DNA from 2 places in the Neoaquamicrobium sediminum genome. Region 2 is predicted to be linked to the other one. Evidence: predicted binding sites of a transcription regulator. Region 2 holds the regulator's gene; the other holds the start of a gene.
The links. The regulator LexA, encoded in region 2, represses DNA repair genes until DNA is damaged. The targets are predictions, from matches to a motif close to TGTTCNNNNTGTGTTCNG.
Positions count from the first base shown of each region.

Region 1: a site for LexA is predicted at 3,649-3,666, ahead of V1479_RS14655 (putative DNA modification/repair radical SAM protein). Genes of this name have one in related genera too.

Region 1 covers NZ_JAZHFV010000004.1:299,577-307,405, reverse strand. Annotated here, with positions in the region: gene V1479_RS14680 (DMT family transporter) at 1-28, opposite strand, end outside; gene V1479_RS14675 (MarR family winged helix-turn-helix transcriptional regulator) at 131-607, opposite strand; gene V1479_RS14670 (creatininase family protein) at 706-1,479, shown strand; gene V1479_RS14665 (CobW family GTP-binding protein) at 1,553-2,590, shown strand; gene V1479_RS14660 (WD40 repeat domain-containing protein) at 2,590-3,564, shown strand; gene V1479_RS14655 (putative DNA modification/repair radical SAM protein) at 3,668-4,903, shown strand; gene V1479_RS14650 (UdgX family uracil-DNA binding protein) at 4,906-6,345, shown strand; gene V1479_RS14645 (glycerate kinase type-2 family protein) at 6,373-7,644, opposite strand; gene guaD (guanine deaminase) at 7,659-7,829, opposite strand, start outside.
Region 2 covers NZ_JAZHFV010000003.1:261,420-269,248, reverse strand. Annotated here, with positions in the region: gene V1479_RS11865 (peptidylprolyl isomerase) at 1-631, shown strand, start outside; gene trpD (anthranilate phosphoribosyltransferase) at 640-1,659, shown strand; gene trpC (indole-3-glycerol phosphate synthase TrpC) at 1,656-2,471, shown strand; gene moaC (cyclic pyranopterin monophosphate synthase MoaC) at 2,476-2,958, shown strand; gene V1479_RS11845 (molybdopterin molybdotransferase MoeA) at 2,960-4,171, shown strand; gene lexA (transcriptional repressor LexA) at 4,305-5,021, shown strand; gene V1479_RS11835 (ComEC/Rec2 family competence protein) at 5,282-7,717, opposite strand.

The sequences.
Region 1 (7,829 bases), on a different contig from region 2:
CCTCCGGATTGCTTTGTTGCTGGGTCAATGCGTGTGGCCGGGCATCATGGGAGCTTCATGCGCTTCTTCGACCAAGAGGGCCTGTGGCGCAAGAAAAAACTGCATGAAAATGCAAACCGACCGGGCGTCCTTATTCGTCGGCGTCGTCAGCTTCCTCGTGATCTTCCGCAACGATCGCCCCGTTGGACAGGTTCGCCTCGATGCGGCCGAGCAGCTTGACCAGAGCCTTCTGCTCTTTCTTGTCGAGCCCCTTGAGTGCCTGCTTCTCCGTCTTGCGCACCGCTTTCTCAATGGCACGGATGGCGCCGCGTCCTTCCTCGGTCAGGAAGACATTGGCCTGGCGCGCATCGGTCTCCGAAGCACGCTTTTCCACATAGCCTTGGGTCTGGAGACGGTTGATCGTTTTGGTCACCGTGGGTGGTCGCACGCCGAGCTTTATGGCCAGTTGACCCGGCGTCTGGCCGTCCTCGCGATCCAGCGCAATCATGATCTGGTCCTGGCCGGCGTAAAAGCCGTGCGACAGGAGACGCGCCGCCAGCGCCGTGCGCGAAAGCCGCGCCGCCGAATGAAGCTGCGCCATCGCAGCCGCCTTGCCAGGTTTAGCCATCGACGTTTTCCCCTCGCTTTCGCATTGCCTGAGGGCCGCGGGACACGCTAGCCTGACCTCAACGCGACGAAGCCATGGCATAGCCACATAACAGAAACATGACAGCCAGCGAAACAAATCGTGCCGGCCTGCGATCCGTGGCCGTGCTGCCGCTCGGCGCGACCGAGCAGCATGGACCGCACCTGCCTTTCGAGACCGACACCATCATCGCCGAGGGCGTGGCCACGCGCGTCGCGAGCCTGCTGCCAGCGGGCCTGGAAGTGCACTTCCTGCCCGTCGAGCCAGTCGGCTATTCGATAGAACACCTGGATGTCGCCGGCACCCGGACGTTGACATTCGACGAAGCAGTAAGGCGATGGATCGGCATAGGCGAGGCGTGCCATCGGCAGGGCTGCCGCCGCTTCGTCATGCTCAACGCCCATGGCGGCAACTCCTCGCTGATGACGATCGTCGCCACCGAGCTGCGGGTGCGATTCGACATGCTGGCGGTAGCGACGAGCTGGACGCGTTTCGGCTATCCGCCCGACATCGTCTCACCGGAAGAAAAGGCGCTCGGCATCCATGGCGGCTTCATCGAGACCAGCGTCATGCTGACGTTGCGTCCCGACCTGGTCGACATGGACAAGGCACGCAATTTCACCTCGATGCAGGCAGTCTACGAGCGGGAGTTTTCGCATCTTCGCGCCTATGGTCCCCACGCCTTTGGCTGGAAGATGCGCGATCTGTCGCCGGATGGCGTCGTCGGCAACGCCGCCGCGGCTAATGCTGAGGCGGGCGAGATGATCCTCGATCATGCCGCGAAAGGCATTATCGAATTGCTGGAGGATGTCGCACGCTTCGACCTGCGGATGCTGGGTTCGAACCCCACATAATCCCCGGTGCAATCCGGTCGCCGACGTCCTATATGGACGCCACGACCCTTCATTCCTTGCGCGAGAGGCATCCATGGCGCAGACACAGACCCAAATTCCGGTAACGGTTCTCACCGGCTATCTCGGCTCCGGCAAGACGACCCTGCTCAACCGCATCCTGACGGAAGATCACGGCAAGCGTTACGCCGTCATCGTCAACGAGTTCGGCGAGATCGGCATCGACAACGACCTGATCGTGGAATCCGACGAGGAAATCTACGAGATGAACAATGGCTGCATCTGCTGCACGGTGCGCGGCGACCTGATCCGCACCGTCGAGGGCCTGATGCGCCGTCCGGGCCGCTTCGATGCGATCCTGGTCGAGACGACCGGTCTCGCCGATCCCGCGCCGGTCGCGCAGACCTTCTTCATGGACGACGACGTGCGGTCCAAGACCAAGCTCGACGCTGTCGTCGCGCTTGTGGACGCCAAGCACTTGCCGCTGCGCCTGAAGGATTCGAAAGAGGCGGAAGACCAGATCGCGTTCGCCGACGTCGTGTTGCTCAACAAGACCGACCTTGTAACCGAGGACGAGTTGCGCGACGTCGAGGCCGCCGTGCGCGCCATCAACCCGTCGGCGAAGATCCACAAGACCGAGCGCTCGGGCGTTGCGCTGAACGAAGTGCTCGACCGCGGCGCGTTCGACCTGTCGCGGGCGCTCGACAACGACCCGCATTTTCTCGACGCGCACGATCATGACCACGATCACGAATGCGGGCCGGATTGCGACCACGATCACGGCCATCATCACCATCACGGCGTTTCGCCGATCCACGATGTCGGCGTGACCTCGATCTCGCTGCGCGGCGGCGAAATGGACCCGAAGAAGTTCTTCCCGTGGCTGGAGAAGACCACGCAGATGGACGGACCGAACATCCTGCGGCTCAAGGGCATCATCGCGCTCAAGGACGACCCGGACCGCTATGTGGTGCAGGGCGTCCACATGATCCTCGAAGGCGACCACCAGCGCGCTTGGAAGGATGACGAACGGCATGAGAGCCGGCTGGTTTTCATCGGCCGCGAACTCGACGGCGAACGCCTCAAGCGCACTTTCGAGGCGTGCCAGGCCTGATGCCCACAGTCGTTCCTCTCGACCTAGACGGCCATTGCGTCGCCGCCTGCTGGCTCGCCGGCATTCCCCATTTCGCGCTCGCAGACGGTGTTGTCCACCGGCTCGACAACGGCCACAAATGGGTGGAAGCGCATGACGGTTTGCTGGCCGCGGCACCCGACGCCGATGGCAAGCGGCTTGTAACCGGCGGCGAGGACGGCAAGGTCCTCGACATCGGCGCCGACGGCTCGATCGAGCAGGTCGCCGAAATCGGTCGCAAGTGGATGACGAGCGTTGCGACCGGCCCACGCGGTGCCGTTGCCTTTTCCAGCGGCAAGACGGCATGGGTGAAATTGCCTGACGGCAAGCTCAAGGAACTGGTCCATCCGCGCAGCGTCGAAGGACTGGCCTTCGCCCCGAAGGGCATGCGCATCGCGGTCGCCCGCTACAACGGTGCGACGCTGCACTTTCCGGCGGCAGACGGCAAGCCGACGGAGCTCGAATGGGCCGGAGCTCATACCGGCGTGACCTTCTCGCCCGACGGCAATTTCCTCGTCACCACCATGCAGGAGAACGCGCTTCATGGCTGGAAGCTGGCCGACGGCAAGCACATGCGCATGGCAGGCTACCCTTCCAAGGTGAAGTCGCTGTCGTGGAGCGCCAAGGGCCGCTGGCTGGCGAGTTCGGGCGCGCCCGCAGCCGTGGTGTGGCCGTTCCTCACGAAGGACGGCCCTATCGGCAAGGCGCCGGTGGAATTGGGCACGCGCGGCGACGCCATGGTCACGGCAGTGTCGTTCCACCCGACCGACGAGATCGTGGCAATCGGCTATGCTGACGGCATGGTGCTTGCCGGCCGCGTCGCCGACCAGAAGGAAGTGCTGCTGCGCCGCGCTGGCAATGGCGCGGTGACATCCATGGCGTGGGATGCCGAAGGACGTCGGATCGCCTTCGGCACCGAGACCGGCGACTGCGGCGTCATCGACGTGGCAGGCTGACTACTCCACAGAGCAGGCCATCGGGCCGGTGAAACGCGCTGGCGATTGCGCAACTACGTCAAAGTGAATAGACGCGGGCGGCGTTGGAACATATCATGAACGAATGTCCAAGCTCTCGACACGCGAAAAACTCGCCATTCTCGCCGATGCAGCCAAGTACGATGCGTCCTGCGCCTCTTCCGGTGCGGCGGGCCGCAATTCGCTCAAGACGAAGGGCATCGGCTCGACGGAAGGCAGCGGCATTTGCCATTCCTACGCGCCGGACGGGCGCTGCATCTCGCTGCTGAAAATCCTTCTGACGAATTTCTGCATCTATGACTGCGCCTATTGCGTGAATCGCTCATCGTCGAATGTGAAGCGGGCACGGTTCACGGTCGACGAGGTCGTCAATCTCACGCTGGATTTCTACAAGCGCAACTATATCGAGGGACTTTTCCTGTCCTCCGGCGTGATTCGTTCACCCGACGAGACGATGGCCGAGATGGTGGAGATCGCGCGGCGCCTGCGCATCGATCACGCTTACCAGGGCTACATCCATCTCAAGACCATTCCCGAGGCAAGCGACGATCTGGTCGAGCAGGCAGGCCTCTACGCCGACCGGCTTTCCATCAACGTAGAACTCCCGACCGACGCCGGTGTCCAGCAGCTCGCGCCGCAGAAGAAGCCGGAGACAATCCGCGTTTCGATGGCGCGTCTGCGCTCCAGGATCGAGGAACGCTCGGAGCCGACGATGCGCACGAAAAAGCGCGCCCGCTTCGTGCCCGGCGGTCAGTCCACGCAGATGATCGTCGGCGCGGATGCCACGACCGATGCCGACATCCTGTCCACCTCGGCGCGGCTCTATGCGGGCTACCGGCTTCGCCGCGTCTACTATTCGGCGTTCAGCCCGATACCGGATTCGTCGGCCGTCCTGCCGCTGGTGAAGCCGCCGCTGATGCGCGAGCACCGGCTTTATCAGGCCGATTGGTTGATGCGGTTCTATGGCTTCGAGCGTCAGGAAATTACTGCCAGTCGAGCCGACGGCATGCTCGACCTCGAAGTCGATCCCAAGCTGGCATGGGCACTGGCCAACCGGCAAATGTTCCCACTCGACGTGAACCGGGCGCCGCGTGAACTGCTGCTGCGCGTACCAGGCTTGGGCGCGAAGGTGGTGGACAGGATGCTCACCGTGCGCCGCCACCAACGGCTTCGCATCGAAGACCTGGGACGCCTGTGCGCATCGATCGCCAAGGTGCGCCCCTTCATTGTCGCCGACGGCTGGTCGCCACGCTCGCTGCCCGACGAGGAAAACCTGCGTGCCCGGCTGACACCGCCCGCACGACAGCTCAGCCTGTTCTGACGATGCGCTTCACGGTCACTCTGTCTGGCGAGACCGATTTCAACGGCTGGCGCGACGCCGCCCGCGCACTGGCGTTGAACGATGTGAAGGCCGACGACATCGGCTGGCGAACCGGCGAGGACAAGGACCTTTTCGCCAACCCAACGCCCCTGCCCGCCGCGCCGGAAGGCGCGACCATGAATGTGCCTCGCGCATTCATCGACAAGGCGCAGGCCGTCATCTGCCATTCCGACCCGCATCGCTTCGCGCTGCTCTATCGCCTGCTCTTGGCAATGCGAACGACCCCGCATCTGATGAAGATCGCATCAGAGCCCGACGTCATGGCGCTGCGCGATCTGGAAAAATCGGTGCGCCGCGACATCCACAAGATGCGCGCTTTCGTGCGCTTCGTCCGTGTGAGCGATGGCAGCGACGAACGGTTCGTCGCGTGGTTCGAGCCGGACCACTACATCGTTGAGCGCAACGCACCGTTCTTCGTCCGTCGTTTTGCCGGTATGCACTGGACGATCCTCACGCCGCACAGGTCGGTCCAGTGGAATGGCGAGCGTCTGTCGTTCGGCGAAGGCGCTACGAAAGCGGATGCGCCGAAGGAAGACGCATCCGACGCGCTCTGGAAAACCTACTTCGCCAACATCTTCAATCCCGCCCGCCTGAAGGTGAAGGCGATGCAGGCCGAGATGCCCAAGAAATACTGGCGGAACCTTCCGGAGGCCTCGCTCATTCCAGATTTGATCAAGGGCGCCGAAAGTGCAGCCCGCGACATGTTGGAAAGGATGCCGACCATGCCGGCTCCGCATCATGCAAAGATCCAGGAACGTCTTTGGAGCGCGTCGCCCGAAGAGCCGCCAGACAATGCAAAATCGCTCGGCGAGCTGCGTCGCCAAGCCGAAGGGTGCCGCCGGTGTCCGCTCTGGCAGGATGCGACCCAGACGGTTTTCGGCGAAGGGCCGGAGAACGCCCGCATCGTCTTCGTCGGCGAGCAACCCGGTGATCAGGAGGACATAGCAGGCAAGCCCTTCGTGGGCCCAGCCGGCAAAGTGTTCGACGAGGTGATCGAGGAGGCTGGCATCGAAAGGCAGAAGCTTTACGTCACCAACGCCGTCAAGCATTTCAAGTTCGAGCCGCGCGGCAAGCGCCGCATCCACCAGAAACCCAATGCCGGCGAGGTGAAGGCCTGTCGCTGGTGGCTCGATCAAGAACTGGGATTCATCAAGCCCGACCTCGCCGTCGCCATGGGCGCGACCGCGGCTCAATCGCTTCTGGGCAAGGCCGTTCCCGTTACGAAAATGCGCGGCACGATCGTCACGCGAGACGATGGCCTTCCCATTTTTCTGACCATTCACCCGTCCTTCATCCTGCGCATCCGCGAGGCGGCGGAGGCGCAGGCCGAGCGCGAGAGATTTCTGGCGGACATGCGGCAGGTGAAGCAATTGGCGGGTTGATCCCCGCTTGGTGGCCGAAAGCCGCCCTCAGACGACCAGGATCGCCCGTAGGTCGTTGACGTTGGTGCCGGTCGGCCCGGGCGCGAACAGATCGCCAACGGCGTCGAACGCCGTCCATGCATCGTTGAGACCTAGAGCTTGCTTGGGATCGATTCCCGCAGCGCGGATTCGCGCCGCGCTCGTGAAATCCGCGAAAGCACCTGCATTGTCTTCAGATCCGTCGATCCCGTCAGTATCGGCGGCAAAAGCATGGACACCCTCGACACCTTCGATCGCCAGCGCCAGCGCCAGCAGGAATTCGGAGTTGCGCCCGCCCTTGCCGCCCTTGCCTCTGATAGTCACCGTTGTCTCGCCACCAGACAGAAGCAGCACCGGTTTGCGGAATGGTCGGTCGCGCGCTGCAATCTCGCGTGCGATCGCGGCGTGCATGCCGGCAACGTCACGCGCTTCGCCTTCGATCGCATCAGAAAGGATGACTGCCTCGATGCCGCGACTTCTGGCCTCCTCTGCGGCCGCTTCCAGCGAACGCGCGGCTGAGGCGATCACATGCACCTCATTGCCGGCAAATGCCGGATCGTCGGGCGACGGCGCTTCGGCCGCCTCCGATCGCAGATGCCGCAGCGCCGCGTCGGGAAGCTTGAGACCATAGTCGCGCACGATCGCAAGCGCATCATCGCGCGCGGCGCAGTCCGGCACCGTTGGGCCGGAAGCGACAAAGGCCGGATTGTCGCCGGGAATGTCCGACACGATCAGCGACACGACCTTTGCCGGATGTGCCGCGAGTGCCAGCCGCCCGCCCTTGATGGTCGACAGGTGCTTGCGCAGCGTGTTCATCGCCGAGATCGGCGCCCCGGACGCGAGCAGTGCCTCGTTGACAGCGATCTCGTCGTCAAGGCTCATGCCATCCGGCGGCGAAGGCAGCAGCGCCGAGCCGCCGCCCGAGATCAATGCGACAACCAGATCGTCGGAAGTCAGTCCCTCGACTGACTCAAGCAGCCGCCGCGAAGCGACCAGCCCGGCCTCGTCCGGCACCGGATGCGCGGCCTCGATCACCTCGATCCGCTCGCACGGCGCCGCATAGCCGTATCGTGTCACAACCAGCCCTTCGAGCGGCGCATCCCAGGCCTTCTCGAACGCCGCGGCCATCTGCGCCGAAGCCTTTCCCGCACCGATCACGACGGTGCGCCCCTTAGGCTTTTTAGGAAGAAAGTCACAAATGACACGTTCGGGGTCGGCAGCCGCAACGGCTGCTGTGAAAAGCCCGCCAAACAGGGCGCGGGGGTCGAACTCTTCCGTCATTCCGGATTCCCGTTCTATCTGTCGGCGATGCTGCTCTTCGCTGCCCGCCCTGCGACATACACCTCGCGTATCGCGCGATCGTCGCCCAATGTCTGCAGCAGGAACAGTTCTTCTGCCAGCGTTTCCACCGTTTCCATACGCAGAGCCATGCCGGGCGTTGCCCTCGCGTCGAGCACGACGATGTC
Region 2 (7,829 bases):
CGGCCGCAATCCTGAAGGCACGATCCTGACCGACCTGCCCGAATCGAACGCCCTGCTCCAGGAGGCATTCGACAGTGAAATCGGCGTCGAGAATTCGCCGCTGAACACCGGATCGTCGGGTTACCTGTTCTACGAGGTCGACGACGTCACGGAGGCACGCGACCGCACGCTCGAGGAGGTTCGCGATCAGGTCGTTACCGACTGGAAGGAGAACCAGGTCGCAACGAGACTGGCCACCCGCGCCGAGGAAATCGAAAAGCAGGTTGCCGATGGCAAGGCCCTGACCGAGGTCGCGGAGGAACTCGAACTCGAGGTGCAGGTCAGGCGCGGACTGAAGCGCGACGCCAACGATGCCGAGCTCGGCGATGCAGGCGTGGCCGCCGTCTTCTCCGTAGCGCGGGGCGAAACTGGCCTTGCGCCGGCGCAGGATGGTGACGCCCAGGTCGTGTTTCGCGTGACGGATGTGCTGGTGCCGGCCGGTGCCGGTCCCGACGCCCTGCCCGCCGAAGCCCGCGATCGTTTCGCATCTGCGATCTCCGACGACCTGCTGGACCAGCTCGTTGCACGGCTTCAGACCGAATATCCGGTGACGATCGACCGTGGTGCCGTGCAGCAGGCGCTGAGCTTCTGAGCGACGCAATGAACGACTTCAAGTCTCACATAGCCAAGGTCGCGAACGGCACGCCGCTGTCCTTCGAGGAGGCGCGCGAGGCTTTCAGCATCATGATGTCTGGCGAAGCGACGCCGAGTCAGATCGGCGGGTTCCTGATGGCGCTTCGTACGCGCGGTGAAACGGTGGACGAGATTTCCGGCGCCGTGGCCACCATGCGGGCCAAGATGCTTCCCGTCCGCGCGCCGGCCAACGCCATCGACATCGTCGGCACGGGTGGCGATGCGTCAGGCACCTATAACGTCTCCACCTGCGCCGCCTTCATCGTTGCCGGCGCCGGGGTGCCGGTGGCCAAGCATGGCAACCGCGCACTCTCGTCGAAGTCGGGGGCGGCGGATGCGCTTGCCGCTCTTGGGGTCAATATCGAGATCGGGGCCGAAACCATCGCGGCCTGCATCGAGGAAGCCGGGCTCGGCTTCATGTTCGCGCCGGTCCACCATTCGGCCATGCGCCATGTCGGCGCCTCGCGTGTGGAACTCGGCACCCGTACGATCTTCAACCTGCTCGGCCCTCTGTCGAATCCTGCCGGCGTCAAGCGCCAGCTCGTCGGTGTGTTTGCCCCGCAATGGGTGGAGCCGATCGCCGAAGTGCTCAAGGCACAGGGTTCGGAAGCTGTCTGGGTCGTCCATGGCGACGGGCTGGACGAAATGACGACGGCCGGCACGACGATGGTCGCGGCGCTGGAGAACGGCAAGATCCGTACCTTCGAGGTCCAACCCGAGGAGGTCGGCCTGGCACGCGTCAAGCCCGAGGACCTGAAGGGCGCCGATGCGGCTCACAACGCCAGGGCGCTTCGTGGCGTGCTTGCCGGCGACAAGGGTGCTTATCGCGATATCTCCCTCCTGAATGCGGCAGGCGCGCTTGTCGTGGCCGGCAAGGCCCGGACGCTAGACGAGGGCATGGAGCTTGCCACCCGCTCAATCGATAACGGGTCGGCGGCCTCCGCGCTCGAACTACTGGTGCACGTCTCCAACCGGGGAGCGGCATGACTGATATTCTGCGCAAGATCGAGGCCTACAAGCGCGAGGAGATCGCTGCTGCCAAGGCCGAGCTTCCGCTTGCCGAGGTCAAGGCGCGGGCTGCCGACCAGACCCCGCCTCGCGGTTTTCGCAAGGCGCTCGAGGCCAGGCACGAAGCCGGACAGTTCGCGCTGATCGCCGAGATCAAGAAGGCGAGCCCCTCGAAGGGGCTCATCCGTGCCGACTTCGATCCGCCCGCGCTTGCGCACGCTTACGAGCAGGGAGGCGCTGCGTGCCTGTCGGTGCTGACCGACCGCCCGTCTTTCCAAGGTGCGCCCGAATTCCTGACCGAGGCGCGGGCCGCCACCGCCCTGCCCGCGCTCCGCAAGGATTTCATGTTCGAGGCCTATCAGGTTCACGAGGCGCGAAGCTGGGGTGCCGATGCGATCCTCGTCATCATGGCGAGCCTGTCCGACGATGAAGCGAAAGCACTCGAGGATGAGGCCCATGCCATCGGCATGGACGTGCTCGTCGAGGTGCATGACGAGGCGGAACTGGATCGCGCGCTGAAGCACCTGTCCTCGCCGCTCGTCGGTATCAACAACCGCAACCTGCGCACCTTCGAGGTGAGCCTCGAAACCTCGGAGCGACTGGCGGCGCGCATCCCCCAAGAAAAGCTCATCGTCGGCGAGAGCGGCATCTTCACCAATGCCGACTGCGCGCGCCTGGCTCGCTCCGGCATCTCCACCTTCCTCGTCGGCGAAAGCCTGATGCGGCAGGCCGATGTTGCCGGCGCTACGCGGTCGCTGCTCGGTCTCGACACGCATCGGCTGGCAGGCTGACGCCGTGAGCGGCCTCACGCATCTTGGCGCATCCGGCGAGGCCAACATGGTCGATGTCGGCGGCAAGCAGGAGACTGAGCGCACGGCGGTTGCGCAAGGCGCGGTGACGATGCAGCCCTCCACGCTGGCCATGATCCTCGCCGGCGATGCAAAGAAGGGGGACGTGCTCGGCACCGCCCGCATTGCCGGCATCATGGCCGCCAAGCGGACGCACGAGCTGATCCCGCTCTGCCATCCGCTCCTGCTCACCAAGGTTTCGGTCGAGATAGAACCGGATGACAACCTGCCCGGCCTGCGCGTCACGGCGCTCGCCCGCGTGACCGGCAAGACCGGCGTCGAGATGGAAGCGCTGACGGCGGCTTCGGTCGCCTGCCTGACGATCTACGACATGGCCAAGGCAGCCGACCGCGCCATGACGATTTCCGACATCCGTGTGGTGGAAAAGTCCGGCGGCAAGTCCGGCGATTACCGGCTGCAGGACGTCTGACATGGCTGGCCTGCTGCCGGTTGACGAAGCGCTGCGCCGGCTGCTCGACGATGTGACGGCCCTGCCCGCCGAGGAGATCGCGATTGGAGACGCAGCCGGACATGTGCTGGCCAACGCCGTGGAGGCACGGCGGACGCAGCCTCCCTTCCCCGCTTCGGCAATGGACGGATATGCGGTGCGCGCCGCGGATACGGTCGACCAATCCACTGCTCTGACGGTCATCGGTCAATCGATAGCCGGCCAGCGCTTCGATGGCGCGGTCGGCGCCGGCGAGGCCGTACGCATCTTCACAGGCGCACCTGTCCCCGAAGGCGCGGATGCGGTTCTGCTTCAGGAAGATGCCGAGCCGGACGAAGACGGACTAACCATCCGCGCCAGCGAAGCGGTCACCCCTGGCCGTCACGTAAGGGCTGCCGGGCTCGATTTCCGCGTCGGCGACATCCTTTTGGCCAAAGGCCGGGCGCTCGACGCTGCAGCGCTGTCGCTCGCAGCAGCCGGCAACCACCCGCTCCTTTCGGTGGTGCGCACGCCGCTGGTCGCGATCCTGGCCACGGGCAGCGAGTTGCTGCCGCCCGGTTCGGAACCCGGGCCCGACCAGATCATCGCATCGAACGGCTATGGGGTCGCGGCGCTGGCGCGCGATGCAGGCGCTCGGGTGCTGGATCTCGGCATCGCGCCTGACGATCGCGGCGTGCTTGCCGAGCGCGTCCGTGACGCAATCTCGGCCGGTGCCGACGTGATCGTGACGCTCGGCGGTGCTTCGGTCGGCGACCACGACCTCGTCCGCGAGGTGCTTACTGGCGAAGGCATGGCGCTCGAGTTCTGGAAGATCGCCATGCGCCCCGGCAAGCCGCTGATGTTCGGCAGACTAGCCGAGACCCGTGTACTCGGCCTGCCGGGAAATCCGGTTTCAAGCCTCGTCTGCGCGCATCTGTTCCTGAAACCGCTGCTCGCGAAGCTTGGCGGCCGCCCACATGTTGCCGACATAAGGGAAGCCGTCCTTGGCGAAGCCATGAAGGCCAACGATCACCGGCAGGATTATGTCCGCGCGGCAGCGACGCTTGAGGACGGGCGCCTCGTTGCAAGGCCGTTCGCCGTGCAGGATTCCTCGATGCTGACGACACTGGCGCACGCCAACGCGCTCATCATCCGCGAACCGAACGTGGCCGCGTCGGAGGCGGGTGATGCCTGCCGCGTGTTGATGCTGCGCTGAGCCTGGCTTGGGCAATAAGGGCGGCCTCGAGCTGCCAAGTTCACGATAATTTAAGCCGTTGCGGAACACAACTGGAACAGATAGTGTTTGTTCTGGTTTTGTTTATGGACTGATTCCCAAAAGGGGCAACAGAATGCTGACGCGCAAGCAACACGAACTGCTTCTCTTCATCCATGAAAGGCTGAAGGAAACTGGCATTCCCCCTTCCTTCGACGAGATGAAGGAGGCGCTCGACCTCGCTTCCAAGTCCGGTATTCACCGCCTGATTACGGCGCTCGAGGAGCGCGGCTTCATTCGACGCCTGCCCAACAGGGCACGTGCGCTGGAAGTGCTGCGGCTGCCGGACTCGATCGCGCCGGGGCTCAATGCGGCCAAAAAGTTCTCGCCCAGCGTCATTCAAGGCAGCCTTGGCCGAGCGCCTGAACCCTCGCGCATCCAGGCTGCCAGCAATGACGATGATGCCGGTGCGGCCGTTGCGATTCCCGTAATGGGCCGGATTGCCGCCGGCGTGCCGATCGAGGCGATCCAGCACAGGACGCATTCGATCAGCGTTCCGCCGGAAATGCTTTCGGGCGGCGAGCACTACGCACTCGAGGTCAAGGGCGACTCGATGATCGAGGCTGGCATCTTCGACGGCGACACCGTCATCATCCGCGACGGCCAGACCGCCAATCCCGGCGACATCGTGGTGGCGCTCGTCGACGATGAGGAAGCAACCCTCAAGCGGTTCCGCCGCAAGGGCGCCTCGATCGCACTGGAGGCCGCCAATCCGGCCTACGAAACCCGTATCTTCGGTCCCGATCGCGTGAAGGTGCAAGGCAGGCTTGTCGGGCTTATTCGGCGGTATTGAGCGGCCCTTAGACAAGGTCATGCTCGACTGAGGATGAGCATGAGGGGCGGATTGATCGAATCCAACCTATTGGGCTCTATGCACGTCAAGGAATAGCCCGTCGGGCAGCAGGATTCCCGGGCGATGCACACCCTCCCTCATGCTGAGATGCGAGCCCCCGGGTCTTGCCTTCGGCGAGCCCGAGGACAGGCTCCGCGAGCCTTGAAGGACGCACCGATCAGCGCTTCCGCTGCAAAGGTATCGCGGCAGCCGGCGGGGTGTTACTCACCTTGCGATTTCTGCCAGGGTGGAAGTCCCCTCGCCTCCCGCGAATACTGCCGGTGCGCGTGCCAGTGCCGATAAGGTTCGCGGATCGCGAAACGGATGTTTGGGTATAAAGCCGGTCTCGCGGAAGTGCGATCCAAGTCGCTGGCGCCTGTGCCAGGGCTTGCTCCGGTCCCGCGTGTTTCCCTGATGATGTCGTTCTCGAAGACGATCTCGGCGCTGCCGCGGCGGGCCAGATCGCGCTTGGTGATGACCGCAACGCTGCTATCCCGGCAAGGATTGTTCGCAGTGGCGTCGTCGATGACGATCAGGCTGGCATAAGAACACGCAGTCGAAGCCGTTCGTTCGCCGTCGGCGTGAACGACTATGCCGCCGCCGCCATGGCGCGCTATGCAAAGCCCTTCGCCGCACCGGAAAGGCAACTCGCTCTCATCGTCACTCAGGGCGGCATGAGGCGGGAGCCCGGCATCACCTTCGATGGGCCAAACCAGTTCGCCGGCTTGTGCGGCCCGCTGCCAATTCTGGATGGTAAAGGCGCTTGGTCGCGCGCGGTTGACGGCGAGGCGCCCATTGCCGCGATCGACAGCAACGAGCCGCGCGTCCTCCGAGACGAAGACATGCGGCAACTGCCGTGTCGCGATCAGGAACGCCCCGGCGATGAGCAGCGGAAGTGCTGCCCAGCGCAGGGCGCTGCCAGCCATCGTCAGGATCGCCAGCGCTGCGGTCAGCATCAGCACCGCCGAAAGCGGGATCGCGCCGGTGGCGTCGAATGCCGATCGCTCGGCAAGCCACACGGCTATCGAATTCATCGCGGATATGCCCATCCCCATCGCATACAACGCCGGCCCTTCGAGGCCGAAGGGCATCAACAGGCATGCGAGCACCGCCGCCGGCATGACGACGGCGGAGACGAATGGCATTGCCGCAAGGTTGGCGACGAGGCCGAGCGGCGAAACCTGCTGGAAGTGCCATGCGGTGAAAAGCGCCGTTGCGAGACCCGCGACGACTGACGTCAGCGACAGTCCCGAGACGTATTTCATGCCCGTTGTGAAGGCCAGCCGCACGGGACCGTACTTTGCGGCCTGTCGGCGCGGCGTCCGCCTTTCGCGGTACGAGGCCCAGGCCGCGTAAGCGGCCACAAGCGCGGCGGTTGCGGCAAACGACATGTGGAAGCTCGGCCCCATCACCTCATGCGGGGCAATCAGCAGGATGATGACGGCCGATATGGCAAGGTTGCGCATCGTGAGCGCCGCGCGGTCGACCATGACCGCAAGCAGCATCACCGCAAGCATGGTGAAGCTGCGCTGCGCGGCAATGCCTGCGCCCGAAATGACGAGGTAGGCCGCCGTCGCGGTGAGCGCACCGAAGGCGGCATATTTCTTCGCCGGCCATCGCGACGAAAAGCCCGGTGCAAGCGCAAAGGCGGTTCGCAAGCCGAACATAACGGTCCCGGCCACCAGGGCCATATGCAGGCCGGAGATGGAGATGACGTGATAGAGCCCGACCACCCGCAGTGCCTCGTTCATCTCTTCCGGTATGCCTGCGCGGATACCCGTAATCAGCGCGGCCGCGATAGCGCCCTCAGGGCCGCCGATGCTGGCCGCGATGTCCTGCGCCATGCGCGTACGCCAGCCCTCCACCCATGCGGCGGCGGCAGTCATCAACCCGGGTTTGTCTGCCGTTTCCACGAGCTCCGGATTTCTGAGGAAAAAGCCGACCGCGCCGATACCGTCGAAGTAGCTGTTGAAGGCAAAGTCATAGCTTTGCGGGCGGACTGGCCCGGAAGCAGGCATCAGCCGGACAAGACCTTGCACGGCATCTCCAGGCCGCAATGTTTCTGGCACCGCGCGGGCGGTTGCACGAACGCGATCCGGCGCATAACGAAGCACCGGCCGCTCGGTCGCGATGACATCCAGCGTCAGGCGGATGCGTCCGGATGCCTGCTGCTCGATGCGCACAACGCGGCCGGTAAGGCGCGTCGAAATCTCGGAGCCGAGCATCTGCGTGCTGGCCCGCCATGTCTCGAATTTCGCGGCAAGAACGCCCGTGAGCGTGATCAACACCGCGAGCGACGCCATCCGTAGTCCAGGCCGGTTTGCGAGCGCGAGTGACAGGGCCGCGAGCAGACCAGTGGCCAGAAGCAGGCCGCCAAGTCCTGGCTCGGCCGGTGCCGAGAAATAGAAAAGCGCGCCCAGCGCGATGAAAACCGGCACGAAGACGAACGCGGTGCCATGCTCAAGCTCGCTGTAGAAGCTGCGGCGCAGCGCAGGACCGAGCCTCGCGAGCGGAGTGAGACTGCTTGTGGGTACGGGCGGCGGCAGCGCTCGCATGGTTTGCGGACGATGGACTTCGGGGGCAGCATTTTCGGGCGCGACGACACGCGCGCCGAACTGCAGGCGCTCGTCTTCTCGCGTCGCCGTCTCCCCGTCCATGCGGCGTTCCCCACCCGGTAATCGCTTGCACGCCGAAGCCTCTATGCTACATGAGCCCCATCAAAACACCACAGGCGCAGCCGCTGCGCGCCCTCATCCGTTTCCGGGGAAG